Regions from separate parts of the Chimaeribacter sp. YP20170169 genome, predicted to be linked through region 3. Evidence: predicted binding sites of a transcription regulator. Region 3 holds the regulator's gene; each other region holds the start of a gene.
The links. The regulator CRP, encoded in region 3, controls carbon source genes, mostly activating them, when cyclic AMP is high. The targets are predictions, from matches to a motif close to ATGTGANNNNNNTCACAT.

Region 1: a site for CRP is predicted at 3,131-3,148, ahead of udp (uridine phosphorylase). Genes of this name have one in related genera too.
Region 2: a site for CRP is predicted at 1,905-1,922, ahead of ACK3SD_RS18925 (YjcB family protein). Genes of this name have one in related genera too.

What each region holds. Positions count from the first base shown of each region.
Region 1 is NZ_CP176824.1:3,622,209-3,626,922, forward strand. It holds partial or broken gene rmuC (DNA recombination protein RmuC) at 1-1,455, opposite strand, end outside; gene ACK3SD_RS16490 (DedA family protein) at 1,569-2,096, opposite strand; gene udp (uridine phosphorylase) at 2,249-3,010, opposite strand; gene ACK3SD_RS16500 (autotransporter family protein) at 3,983-4,714, shown strand, end outside.
Region 2 is NZ_CP176825.1:228,597-233,310, forward strand. It holds gene ACK3SD_RS18915 (DUF4760 domain-containing protein) at 568-1,071, shown strand; gene ACK3SD_RS18920 (alpha/beta hydrolase) at 1,106-1,708, opposite strand; gene ACK3SD_RS18925 (YjcB family protein) at 2,018-2,293, shown strand; gene ACK3SD_RS18930 (antibiotic biosynthesis monooxygenase) at 2,468-3,010, shown strand; gene ACK3SD_RS18935 (hypothetical protein) at 3,007-3,129, opposite strand; gene ACK3SD_RS18940 (LysR substrate-binding domain-containing protein) at 3,248-4,147, opposite strand; gene ACK3SD_RS18945 (tautomerase family protein) at 4,249-4,638, shown strand; gene ACK3SD_RS18950 (DUF4865 family protein) at 4,683-4,714, shown strand, end outside.
Region 3 is NZ_CP176824.1:265,251-269,964, reverse strand. It holds gene ACK3SD_RS01165 (hydrolase) at 1-353, shown strand, start outside; gene ACK3SD_RS01160 (YheU family protein) at 350-589, shown strand; gene ACK3SD_RS01155 (phosphoribulokinase) at 709-1,578, shown strand; gene ACK3SD_RS01150 (OsmC family protein) at 1,607-2,014, opposite strand; gene crp (cAMP-activated global transcriptional regulator CRP) at 2,344-2,976, shown strand; gene ACK3SD_RS01140 (YccS/YhfK family putative transporter) at 3,039-4,714, shown strand, end outside.

The sequences.
Region 1 (4,714 bases), 550 kb from region 3:
GTCCGGCGTCTCTTCCGCCCGGGCGACGGCGGCCAGTGATGGGCTGATAGGCCGTTTTACTTCAACGCCCATGGCCCGGAAACCTTCAACCTGTCCTATAAGGTTACCACGCCCTTGTGTCAGTTTGTTCATTGCCAGCCGATAACTTAGCTGCGCTTTGTCGAGGCTCTGGCCCATCGATTCCATGTCATCCACAAATAAGCGTAGCTTGTCATACAGGCGTGCGGCGCGTTCGGCGATGCGTTGTGCATTTTGGCTCTGCTGCTCGTAGCGCCAGAGGTTGGAGATGGTACGCAGCGCCACCAGCAGCGTGGTGGGGCTGACCAGCATGATATTGTGGCGCAGCGCCTCGTTGATCAGCTCTGGCTCGCGGTCAATCGCCAGCAGGAAGGCTGGCTCCACCGGGATGAACATCAGCACGTAATCGAGGCAGCGCAGGCCGGGCAGTTGCTGGTAATCCTTACGGCCCAGCTGCCGGATATGGCCCCGCAGGGAGGCGAGATGCTCATTGAGCGCCGCTTCCCGCTCGGCGTCGTTAACGCTGTTGAAGTAGCGCTCGTAGGCCACCAGCGACATTTTGGCGTCGATGACCACGTCCTTCTCCTGCGGCAGGCGGACAATCACATCCGGCTGCATCCGGCTGTTGCCGTCGAGGCGGATGCTGACCTGTGTCTCATACTCATGCCCTTCGCGCAGCCCAGACGCCTCCAGCACCCGGCTGAGCACCAGCTCCCCCCAGTTGCCCTGGAGTTTGTTATCGCCCTTCAGCGCGCGGGTGAGGTTGAGCGCCTCCTGCGCCATTTGGGCATTAAGCTGTTGCAGGTTTTTGATCTCATGGGCGAGGGTGTGCCGTTCACGCGCCTCCTGGCCGAAGCCCTCCTGTACCTGGCGGCGGAAACCGTCGAGTTGCTCGCGCAGCGGCAGCAACAGCCGGTCCAAACTCTGGCGGTTCTGCTCATCCACCCGCCGGCCAGTCTGCTCAAATACCCGGTGGGCGAGTTGCTCGAACTGGGTGCTGAGGCGCTGCTCACTGTTCATCAGCAGGCGCTGCTTCTCCTCGGCTGCCAGCCGGGTCTCCTCCAGCCGGATGGTCACCTCCCGCAGCTCCGCCTCCTGCATGCTGTTGATTTCACGCTGGGCGCGCAGCTCCTGGTTGAGTTGCTCACACTCCGCGCGCCAGTGCGCCAGTTGCTGGAGCCGCTCCTGCCCGGCGGCCACCTCGCCATAGAGCGTCCGCAACTCCAGTTCGCTGTCTCGCAGTTGCTGGCGGGTGCGCTGCTCCTGGGTGGCGAGCGTCTGGCACGCCTGCCGCTCCTGCGCCAGTGCCTGCTCTGCCAGTTGCAGCGCGGCGCCGTGCCGGGCCTGCCGCTGCTGGTGGCGCATGGCTGCGCATAGCCAACCGCCGCCGAGGCCCGCCACTGCCGCCAGCAGGATGTAAAGGATGCTGATCTCCATGCCGGTTTCGCCCTCAATCACCGTGAACCTGCCACGTTAAGGAAAGTGGCGGAGCCTGTCCAGAACGCATTCTTGCGCCGGAACCCGGCTCGCAAAGATTGTGGCGACCCCTGTCAGAACAGCCCGCGCAGCCAGTCGATGCCAAAAGCCCCCGGCATCAGCATTAGGCTGGCCCAGATCAGCGCCGACACGCCGTTCGCCAGTTGGAAGTGCTGCTGGCGCATCCCGCACATGCCCGCCACCAGCGGCACCACCGCCCGCAAGGGGCCGATGAAGCGGCCGAAAAAGGCCCCCATCACCCCCCAGCGGGCGAAGAAGTCGTGGCCGCGCGCCAACAACTGCGGTTGGCGGGTAAAGGGCCAGAGTTGACTGACCTGATGCTGGTAGCGGTCGCCAATCCAGAAGGAGATCCAATCCCCCAAAAACGCGCCGATGGCGGCGGCCGCCCAGATCGGCCAGAAGGCCAGCCCGGCCTCGGCAATCAGTGCGCCAACGCCCAGCAAGATGAGGGTGGCGGGCACCAGCAGCGAGAGAAACGCCATCGATTCGGCGAATGCCAGTAGGAAGACCACGGGCGCGGCCCACTGCTCATGCTGGCGCACCAGCTCCAGGGTATCGGCCACGATGCTGGCAATTGTCACAGGTCACTCCATCTGATAAACGGGCAGACCCATCAGAATACCTGCCCGGCGGCCATCCTGCCTGTAACCTTGGGTAAACAAGCCTTTAGTTATGCAAAGTTGCCGCCATAAAAAAGGGCGCCGTAGCGCCCTGTTCATTTTTGGCAACGCTATCACACCAGACGGCGCGCCGCTTCGACCACGATTTTCACCGCGTGACTCTCGGTCTGCTTCATGGTTTCGGCATTCGGGATCTCTTGCTGGGTGCGGTTGACGATCACCCCTGCCACCATGCCCGCACGCAGCCCCTGGCTTGCGCACATGGTCAGCAGCGTGGCGGACTCCATTTCGTAGTTCATCACGCCCATTGCCTGCCACTCTTCCATGGAGCCTTTGAAGCGGTTCACCACGCGGCCGGAGAAGGTGTCATAACGCTCCTGGCCGGGGTAGAAGGTGTCGGAGGAGGCGGTGACGCCGATATGGGTGGTCGCGCCCACCGCCTTCGCGGCCTCTACCAGCGCAGTGGTACAGGCGAAATCGGCCACGGCCGGGAACTCCATCGGCGCGAAGTGCAGGCTGGCGCCATCAAGGCGTACGGCCGCGGTGGTGACCAGCACGTCGCCGACGTTAATGTGGTTCTGGATGGCGCCGGTGGTGCCGATGCGCAGGAAAGTACGCACGCCCAGTTGTGCCAGTTCTTCCACTGCGATGGAGGTGGAGGGGCCACCGATGCCGGTCGAGCAGACCACCACGGCCTTGCCGTCCAGCTCGGCGCGCCATGACGTAAACTCACGATGGGACGCCAGCTTGACCGGGTTCTCCATCAGGCGGGCAATCTTCTCTACGCGCTCCGGGTCACCGGGTACGATCGCCAGGGTGGCACCCTGCAGGTCAGCCTTGGTCAGGCCAAGGTGGAAAACATCAGACTTAGACATAGGAAACTCCTGTTAACAACGCTTTGCCGGGAATAAAGAGAGAGTGTACTGAAAAATCAGTTAATTTTTTGTGATAACCATCACTGCCAATGCAACACGCATGCACAAGTTGCCAAATTAATGTGACAAGATTCACACTAACGCCATTATCGCACCCTTTTCTGCTTCCATACCAGTGCCTGCCATCCCACCTACCCTTCTCCAATGGCTAAAAGTATCGCACGTACATAAGCCCACTGAACCCGTAGCGGGAGATAAACAGCAATGTCCTTACTCGGCGCACCTCAAGGTTACGTCCAGAATTAAATAATTAGAATTTAATTCATTTGAATCTAATAAATAGCCTTTTAAATCATTAAGTTAAAAATTAAAAATACTTAATGGAAATTAAATGACAAATAAATATTTCCCTATTTTTTTAGGAATTAGAATTTCTGGCTGCGCATTTTTCCCACTCTATGCACGACAGACTCCAAACAAGGATGGAAAAAATTGAAAAATCTTAACACAACGCCCAATCCCCTCGCCCTAAATATCCTTAAAGCTTTGCCTATGATGCTGGCTATTACCGGCGGCTTTAGCGCTACTAGCCAGGCGACTGAAATCAATGATGGCGGCAATGATAATGCCTCACCCATTAATATCAGTGGCGGCAGTGCGGATAGCCCGCATAGTTTAACTATCTACCCAGGTGATTTATCTATTGTTACTACTGGCAATAATTCACACAGTATTTATGTCCGTGATGGTGGAAGAGTCTTTGAAGAAAAAATCAAAACAATTGACGATAACGGTACCATGAGGGGAACGACCACCAGCATTTCCACCACCGGTGAGAATGCCAAAGGTATTTATTCTCAAAATGGTAGCACCGTGGAATTATTGAGCCCACTGACAATTAAAACCAATAATATTAATTCAGACGGTGTTTATTTAGAGGGTGATAATAATACCTTCAGCCTTATGGCGGATATGTCGGTCACCACCGCAGGCGACAACAGCGCTGGCATCAATCTCAACGGCGAAAAAAACAGCGTGGCCACCGGGAAACTGAGCGTCAAAACCGGCGGGACAGGGAGCCATGCGGTGACCGCCAATGGCGAAGGGAGCACCCTCACTGCTACCAGCGCCTCACTCTCCACCACTGGCAAGGGTGCCTCGGCTATCGCCGTTGACCAAAAAGCCGCAGTCACGCTGACAGATAGCGCCCTCTCCAGCGCCGGCGCTGACAGCCTGACCGTGCAGGCGCACGGCGGCAGTAGCGTCTCTCTAGCGGGCACCACGCAGGCTGCTACACTCACCACGCTCGGCACCAACAGCCACTCCATCGAAATTGATACCCAAGCCACCGTCACCGGCGACCAGCTGAATATTGATCACCAGTCTGAAAACAGCGCCGCCATTGTGCTGCAACAGCACACCGGTGCGGCCGCCAGCCAGCAGGGCGGCGCCCTCAACCTCACCCAATCGAGCCTGACCAGTCACCAATCTTCCCCGGCACTGGCCGCGGATGGCGGCAACTGGACAGTGGATTTTGACCATACTGACCTGAACGCGGGTCAGGGTCAGGCGATCTATGTCGCTAACCAAGCCGACGCCGCAAAAAGCGCCGAGTTGCAGGCCCAGTCCGCCAAACTGAACTTCACGGCGGAAAATAGCAGCACCGTGACCGGCAACGTGGTGGTGGAAGCGCAGAACAATCTG
Region 2 (4,714 bases), on a different replicon from region 3:
CTTGCCGAACCCAATGGTTTACCCTGTTTAACGGACACACACGCCCTCCTTAAAAGACATTATCCAGACACTTAAGCCGGATTGATGGGTCACTAAAACGACTATAGCCGCCTCGCTCCCGGCCGCCATCACATTCCGTCGTTGAGAAAACTAAAAAAGGCCAGTGAGATAAATCAGCTCATTTTGCTGCAATGGGCCAGAATATGCTGGCAAGGGTCGAGCCAGAATGATTTTCCACTGGCTATGGCCGCCCGTGTCCACCAGCGTAAGCGGGTGGATGGGGCGGCGGCTAACTTATACCGCAGCCGGATACAGGCCATACTGTTAGGTTGGGGGGAGGGGGAGTGAAACGGTAGGGATGAGCCTGTATCTGATCCTGATTCAAACAGCTAAAACTGTACAATAAAGATTGTCGGAGTAGTTAGCCATTGCTAACATAAGGGCATAACTCATTGACAAAAGTTAATAAGAGGTAGCCAATGAATAAATCAGATGAATTTGATGGTTTTTAAATACTAATGTTATTATCGGAGCTCAGGCTCCGATTTTTTTAGTGTTGAGAACAGCATGTTAGCCAACCCTATTTTATGGTCTCTACTCAGCAACGGACTGGTATTCTCTGGTCTTATCGTCGCAGTTACCACGATTAGATATAACGTGAAGACCGCTCGTCGATCTCAAACGGCCCTTTTTCTTTTTGAAAGCCGGAAAGATAAAGAATATCTCACAGGACTTCAAACGCTCAAACAAGTAAGAGATTCAGGTAAGTCATTTCGCTCCTATGTATTTCCTGGAACAGGCATTGTTCTTTCAGAACATGAGATGGAAGAGCGTCGAAAAATACAATACATCCTCAACTTTTATGAACGGGTAGCGGTCAGTATCAAGTCCGGCATTTATGATGAAGGCATGATAAAGAGCACCTCCTTTACTACCGTGATCGAAACCTATGAAGCAGCGGAGCCGTTAATTAAAGCCATTAGAGAGTATATCCATAGCGAACTCACTTATCAGGAGTATGAATGGCTGTATCAACGCTGGAAACAGCGCCCGTTAAAGAGGCAGCATTAACTATCAAGTGGGGGCGACTATAGCGCCCCCTGCCCTACCCCAACACCTCCGCCAGGAACTTCCCGGCGCGGGCTGCGCCCTCTTCATCGATGGTATGTCCCACACCCGGCTGGAAGTGGGTTTGCACCGCCATACCTGCCGCCTTCAGCGCCTCGCCAGCGCGTTCGCTCTCCTGCCAGGGAATGACCGCATCCGCCGTACCGTGAATCAACAGTAGCGGGCTGTCGGTCGGCGTGAAGGGCGGCGGTGACGCCAGTCGGCCAGAGAAGGCCACCACCGCCGCAACCGGCCAGCGACCGCTGGCTACCGCATCCAGCGCCATGATCGATCCCTGTGAGAACCCCACCAGCGCCACGCGATCCAGCCGTTCGGTAAAGCCATGCTGGCTGACGATGGCGGACAGCGCGGCATCAAAGCTCTCACGGGCCGCCGCCAGCCGGGCTGGACGATTTTCGGGCGTTACGCCGTTAATACTGAACCATTGGAAGCCGTTACCGCCGCCGTCAAAAGGGAAAGGCGCGTCCGGCAGGGCGAAGCGGGCGGCTGGCAGGGTGCGCTGCCAGAATGAGGCCAGGATCGCCAGGTCGCTGCCCCGGCTGCCAACGCCGTGTAAAAAGATCACCAATGAATCGGACATTTCAGCTCCTTCTCTCTTTTCAGGCTGGCACCAGCCAGCGGGTTATCAGGCTGTTTATTGTTCCATATAAAAATATCACCGAGGAAAATGATTTAAACAAAAAATGTGATGATTCAACGTTATTAATAACAACAAGGGTTATTGGTTGATTTTGGGGGAGTTTATTTTTTATCCACTGGTTAAACAGTGTGCTACAATGTGACCGCTGTCACACTTATCTGTAATTTGACTTAAGCGCTACATGCTGTGCAACGGACGACCTTAATAACGCCGGCACACGGCTAGCGCGGTTTTGCAAGGACTACCATCATGAGTGCACTCGCCACCGGCGTCGTTCTGGCGCGCTGGGAAATTCTCAGCGCCGTTATCATGTTTTTTGCCAGCACCCTCAACATCAGCCTGCGTAGGGCCAGCCGCCACGGCCTGGCTCTCCTCTCCAGCAGCGTCGGCATTGCCGTCTCTTGCTGGTTTGTGATGGGCTTGCTGGGGATCACCTCGGCGGATATGGCGCTCTATGGCGCCCATGCCAAGGATCTGTTTGTCGAAATCATGAGCCAGACCCCGCAAAACTGGCCAATGCCTTAATCTCCACGCCGCAGCGCTTCTGGCCTGCGGCGTTCTCTTCTCTGCCCCTGCTCTCCACCAAATAATTTTAACCATTCATTAAAAATTACTCGTTACGCGTTTTTTCCCGGCTCGCATAGGATGGTGTCAGGCACGCCGTCTTAGATGATCGATCATGGAAAAGGGGAAAACATCATGGTGAAGAGTGAACCTGTTACGCTGGTCATTACCCATACGCTGCTGCCGGGCCAGCAGGCGGCCTATGAGCGCTGGCTAGCGCGCATCATGCCGGTGGCGGAGAGCTTTGACGGCCATCGTGGCGTCAATGTGTTGCGGCCGGGCGAGGAGGGGGAGACTTACACCGTCTTAATCCGTTTTGATACGCTGGAACAACTGACGCGCTGGACGGCCTCCGAGGAGCGCAAAGGGCTGTTGGCCGAAATCTCGCCCCTGCTGGCGCAGGGCGACCAGATCGAGGTGCGCGCGGGTAGCCAATTCTGGTTCACCCCGCCCCAACATGGGGTACGCCGACCGGCGCGCTGGAAGCAATATCTGCTGACGCTGGCGGTGATCTTCCCCTCCACCAATCTGGTACCGATGTTCTGGCACCAGGTGGCGCCAGCGTTGACCGGCACGCTGGCCGGGCACCTGTTGAATGACGCCACGGTGGTCGGGCTGGTGGTCTTCTTCTGGATGCCGTGGCTGACCCGCGCGCTGGCTAGCTGGCTCAGGCGTTAGCTGCCAAACAGCCTGATGCCGAGTTGCGACAGCACGCCCAGCTGTGAAGGATGCGACACAAAAAGAATCCACAGAAAAAATGAAAAAGCGATCATGAGCGTGACAATGCGGTAAAACATTCCGTGTATCCTTCAACGCGAAAAATCGTCAGTGTTTTAAGACAATGCCTCATTGACGAGGCCGCGCATAACTATAGATGAGATAACGCATTTTACCCAAATGAAAGCAAAAAATTTGTCACGAGCCTGAATGGGCCGCCGCCAGCGCCAAAGCCAGCTCATGGCATAAACGCGCTTTCAGGCTCTCTGCGGCCGGCGAAAGGGTGGCCCGGTTTTGGTGTAACGTCACGCCAACTGACGGTAGCGCTGGCAAGGCCGGTGCCGCCAGCCGGCAGAGGGTGGCGGGCAGGCCCGCCCCGGTTCGTACCGTCACCCCCAGCCCGGCAGCGAGCGCGGCCCAGATGCCTTGCAGGCTACGGCTCTCCAATGCAATGCGCCACGGAATGCCCGCGCGATCCAGTGCGTCGGTGGCGTGGCGGCGCATCAGGCAGGGCGACTCGAACACCACCAGCGGCACGGGTTCACTCCCGCTAAAATGGCGGGTCTCCCCTGCGTTTGCGCCGATCCAGTGGAGCGGCAATTCGCCAAGGTGCGCCATAAAGGGTGTAGGCTGTGGCGATTGCCAACAGAGGGCCAGATCCAAATCATCTTGCAAAATGCCCTGCAACAGCTCCGCGTTGCGGCCGATACGCGCGCTCATCTGCACCTCCGGGTGCGCCCGGGAGAATGCCCCCAGCACGGCGGGCAACAGGCGCTCGCCGAAATCCTCCTGCAACCCCATACGCAATGGCCCACTGAGGGCGCTGCCGCCGACCGCCATCGCCGCCTCACGGTTCAGCGCCAGCAACCGACGCGCATAGCCGAGCAGTATCTCGCCCTGCCGGCTGGGCACCAAATGGCGTCCGGCCCGTTCCACCAGCGGCACGCCGCACTGCTGCTCCAATTTTTTCAGCTGCGCACTGACCGCAGACGTCGAGCGCCCTAGCCGATCGGCCGCACGGGCAAAGCTGCCCAACTCAATGCCGGTAACAAAACTCTGCAACGCATCAAGGTCAAAACACCAGGGACGCTTCTCCATCATCCATCCTGTTTTTCGGGATTGTTTCTCCCATATTATGCGATATTCAGGACAGTGCCAGCGGCATATCCTCTCCTGACCATCCAGACAGGAGAGTCATTATGCCCTTTACCCGCATCATGCTACACGAAGGCCGTACCGAGGCGTGGCTACAACGGTTGTCCGCCCTGCTCCAGCAGCAACTAGTGGAGAGATTTTCTGTTCCACCCGGTGATTGCTTCCAGATGATCGAGTGTTGCCCGCCCGGCCGCCTGATTGCTGACCGCGACTATCTGGGCGGCCCACGCAGCGAGCAGTTCATTTTGTTCACCATCACCGCCGGTCGCTCCCGCAGCCGCCAGCAGAAACAGGCGTTTTACCACCATCTGGCGCAGGCGTTGCACCGTGAGCTGGGCATCGCACCGCAGGACGTGATGGTCATCATCACCTGCAATCAGGCCGAAGAGTGGAGTTTCAGCCATGGGCAGATATATAACCCGGAGGGCGTGTGATGATCGCCATGCAATATAGCTTCACCCTGCCGGCCGATTAAGACATGGGCATTGTCATCCGCCGGATTGAGGAGAA
Region 3 (4,714 bases):
CGGTCAACCTCCAGCAGCTGAAGGGCCTGAAGCGGCTGCGCGATTTTGATGACGCCATCACCGCGCGCGCCCACGGTTTTGACGACGCGCTTGACTACTACCGCCGTTGCAGCGCGATGCCGCTGCTGCCGCGCATCACCACCCCCTTGCTGATCATCCATGCCAAGGATGATCCCTTTATGACCGACGCGGTGATCCCCGATGCCGGCCAGCTCCCTGCCAACGTCCAGTACCAGTTGACGGAGCATGGCGGCCATGTCGGTTTTGTCAGCGGCACCCTGAAGCGGCCGCAAATGTGGCTGGAGCACCGTATCCCGGCCTGGCTGTCCCCCTATCTGGAGCCTGAAGCATGATTATTCCTTGGAAAGAACTCGACAGCGACACCCTGAGCAACCTGATTGAGGCGTTCGTCCTGCGCGAGGGCACTGATTACGGCGAACATGAACGGACGCTGGAGCAGAAGGTCGAAGATGTACGCCGCCAGTTGAAAAGTGGTGAAGTGGTGCTGGTATGGTCGGAGCTGCATGAGTCGGTCAATATCATGCCGCGCAACCAGTTCCGTGGCGATCGGGGCGAGCAGGCCGAGTGACCAAGGCTGAGTGGCCGAGGGCCTGCCCCTAGGCGCGTCCGCATAATTATGGTAACTCTATAATTAATTATGCTGATTGCACGGTATGCAGGCATCACCTCTCATGGAGTCTTGAAACTATGTCAGCCCAACACCCGGTCATCGCCGTCACTGGCTCCAGCGGAGCCGGCACCACCACCACCAGCCTGGCGTTCCGCAAAATTTTCCAGCAACTGAACATCCGCGCCGCCGAGGTGGAGGGCGACAGCTTCCACCGCTACACCCGACCTGAGATGGACATGGCGATCCGCAAGGCGCGCGACCTGGGCCGGCATGTCAGCTACTTTGGCCCAGAGGCCAATGACTTCGGTTTGCTGGAGCAGACCTTCATCCAGTATGGGCGTGAGGGCAACGGGCAGGCGCGCAAGTACCTCCACACCTATGACGAGGCAGTGCCCTACAATCAGGTGCCGGGCACCTTCACCCCCTGGCACCCGCTGCCGGAGGAGACCGACGTGCTGTTCTACGAAGGGCTGCATGGCGGGGTAGTGACCGAGCACCACGACGTGGCGCGGCATGTGGATCTGCTGGTCGGCGTGGTGCCGATCGTCAATCTGGAGTGGATCCAGAAGCTGATCCGCGACACCAATGAGCGCGGCCACTCGCGCGAGGCTGTGATGGACTCGGTGGTGCGGTCGATGGAGGATTACATCAACTACATCACGCCGCAGTTCTCCCGCACCCATATCAACTTCCAGCGCGTGCCGACGGTGGACACCTCCAACCCGTTTGCCGCCAAGGCGATCCCATCGCTGGATGAGAGCTTTGTGGTGATCCACTTCCGCGGGCTGGGGGCGATCGATTTCCCCTATCTGCTAGCTATGCTGCAAGGCTCATTTATCTCTCATATCAATACATTGGTGGTGCCGGGCGGCAAAATGGGGCTGGCGATGGAGTTGATCATGGCACCGCTAGTGCAGCGGCTGCTGGAGGGGAAAATCATCAAGTAAGCGGGGACGGCGGGCCGCCCCCTGGGCGTCACTCGACGCTGACAATCTCAAAGCTGTGGGTCACTGACGCGGCCTTGCCGATCATCAGTGACACCGAGCAGTACTTCTCTGCCGAGAGGTTGACGGCGCGTTCCACACTCTTCTCCGTCAGCCCCTTGCCGCTCACCACAAAGTGTAGGTTGATGTGCGTAAAGGTGCGCGGCACCTCGTCGCGGCGCTCTGAGGTCAGGCGCACCTCACAGTCGCGCACATCCTGCCGCGCCTTCTGTAGGATGGAGACCACATCAATCGCGCTACAGCCGCCCACGGACATCAGCACCATCTCCATCGGGCTGGGTGCCTTGTCACCGGCATTGCCATCCATCAAGATCTGGTGGCCCGATGCGGACTCCCCCAGAAACGTCAGCCCTTCCACCCACTTTACCCGTGCCTGCATAGCCTCATCCTCCGATTATTTTCTGAAAATAGCCTAACCCCTCGCAGCCAAACAGGCAATCGGGCCGATCTTCATCATGCTGAAGCGAGACAACAGAAGACACTCGGTTCAGGCTGTGATAAAACAAACCCGAAACAAAATGTTCTGTATGGAGCAAGGTCAGGTTTTCAATGGAACGACGAGGCCGCCGTTTGGCGACTTTTCAGCCTCCGCCTTGCAGCATTATCAGACAGTTAATACTCTTGAAAGAGGCGTATTTTCAAAACGCCGTACAGGGAACTCTGAGCCCTGTGATTTTGGGCAGCGATTACAACAGAGGATAAAAGCAAATGGTTCTCGGCAAACCGCAAACAGACCCTACTCTCGAATGGTTCCTGTCTCACTGCCATATTCATAAATACCCTTCCAAAAGTACGCTGATTCACCAGGGTGAAAAGGCTGAAACGCTCTACTACATCGTGAAAGGTTCGGTCGCCGTGCTGATCAAGGATGAAGAGGGCAAAGAGATGATCCTCTCCTACCTCAACCAAGGGGATTTCATCGGCGAACTTGGCCTGTTCGAAGAGGGCCAGGAGCGCAGCGCGTGGGTACGCGCCAAAACGGCTTGTGAAGTGGCGGAGATCTCCTACAAGAAATTCCGTCAGCTGATCCAGGTCAACCCGGACATCCTGATGCGCCTCTCCTCCCAGATGGCGCGCCGCCTGCAAGTTACCTCCGAAAAGGTGGGCAACCTTGCCTTCCTGGATGTGACTGGCCGTATCGCCCAGACCCTGCTCAATCTGGCGAAACAGCCTGATGCCATGACCCACCCCGATGGTATGCAGATCAAGATTACCCGCCAGGAGATTGGTCAAATCGTAGGTTGCTCCCGCGAAACCGTCGGCCGCATCCTGAAAATGCTGGAAGATCAGAACCTGATCTCCGCCCACGGCAAAACGATTGTCGTCTACGGCACTCGTTAATCCCGGATCAACACGGCGCAGCTGCGGCCCCCCCGCACTGCGCCGTTCTTCCCTGATTGAACATGTGGCGCCGTCTTATTTACCATCCTGAAGTCAACTACGCCCTGCGGCAAACGCTGGTGCTCTGCCTGCCCGCGGCCATCGCGCTGCCGTTCGGCCAGCTCCAGGTCGGCTTGCTCTTCTCACTGGTGCCCGCCTGCTGCAACATCGCCGGTCTCGACACGCCCCATCGGCGCTATGTAAAACGTCTGGCCATTGGCGGTACGCTGTTCGCCGGATGCAGCCTGATACTGCAACTGCTCTTGCTCTACGCCCACTGTCCGCTGCCGCTGATTTTGCTGGCGCTGGCGCTGCTGCTCGGCGTGACAGGCGAGATCAGCCCGCTGCATGGCCGGCTGCTCAACGGCACGCTGGTGGCGGCCATCTTTACCCTTAGCATGGCTGGCACCACGCCGCTCTGGCAGGCACCGGGGCTGTTCGTGCTCGGCACGCTCTGGTATGGGCTGTTTACCTGGGGCTGGTTCCGGCTGTGGAAAGAGCAGCCAATGCGTGAATCGCTCAGTCTGCTCTACCGCGAACTGGGTGACTACGTTGATGCCAAGTACAGCCTGCTGACCCAGCATCTAGATCCAGACACTGCCCTGCCCCCGCTGCTCAAGCGCCAGCAGAAGGTGATGGAGTTGATTGTGCAGGTCTATCAGCAACTGCATATGCTCTCCGGCGAGCGCCACCCGCACTATCGGCGGCTGTTCCGCGCCTTCCAGGTGGCGCTCGATCTCCAGGAGCACATTACCGTCAGCCTGCACCAGCCAGAGGAGGTGCAGAAACTGGTGGCGCAGAGCCAAGCAGAGGCGATTATCCGCCGCAATGCGGAGGTGATCGCCAAGCGGCTGCGGATGATTGCCGATGACCTGCTCTACCACCGCCGCTCCGCCCGCTTTGAGATGGGCGGCGAACTGGCAGCGCTGGAGAAGATTGCCAACCGCTACCCTGATAACCCGGTCGGCCAGTTCTGCTACTACCACTTCAACCGCATCGCGCGCCTGTTGCATACCCAGCGGCCGCTCTATCGCCGTAACCTGATGGAGAGCCGCAACCGCCTGCCCTTCTGGCCAGCGCTGAAGCGCTATCTCTCCTGGCGATCGATGTCGCTGCGCAACGCCGCACGCGTCGGCGTGATGCTGGCGCTCGGCAGCTCGATTGGCCTGTTCTTTGACCTGCCGAAACCCTATTGGGTGCTGCTCACCGCGCTGCTGGTGATCCAGAACGGCTACAACGCCACGCGCGTGCGTATCCAGCACCGCGCCATCGGCACGTTGGCCGGGCTGGTGCTGGCCGCTGGCGTGCTGCACCTGCAACTGCCGCAAGCCGCGATGCTGGGCCTGTTGGTGTTGATCATGCTGGCCGCCTATCTGGTGCTGCGCAATAACTACGGGCTGGGCATGGTGGGGCTGACCATCACTGCGGTCTACACGCTGCAACTGGTGACGCAAAATGGCGCTAACTTCCTGATTCCACGGTTAGTAGACACGCTGATTGGTTGCGCGCTGGCCTTTGGCAGCACCATCTGGCTCTGGCCACAGTGGCAGAGCGGCAAGCTGCGCGACAACGCCTGGCAGGCGTTGGAAGCCTATCAGGAGGCGATCCGCCTGCTGCTCAGCGCCAACCCAGATCCGGCAAAGCTGGCCTATACCCGCATCATGGCCAATCAGACGCACAACACCCTCTACACCGCCCT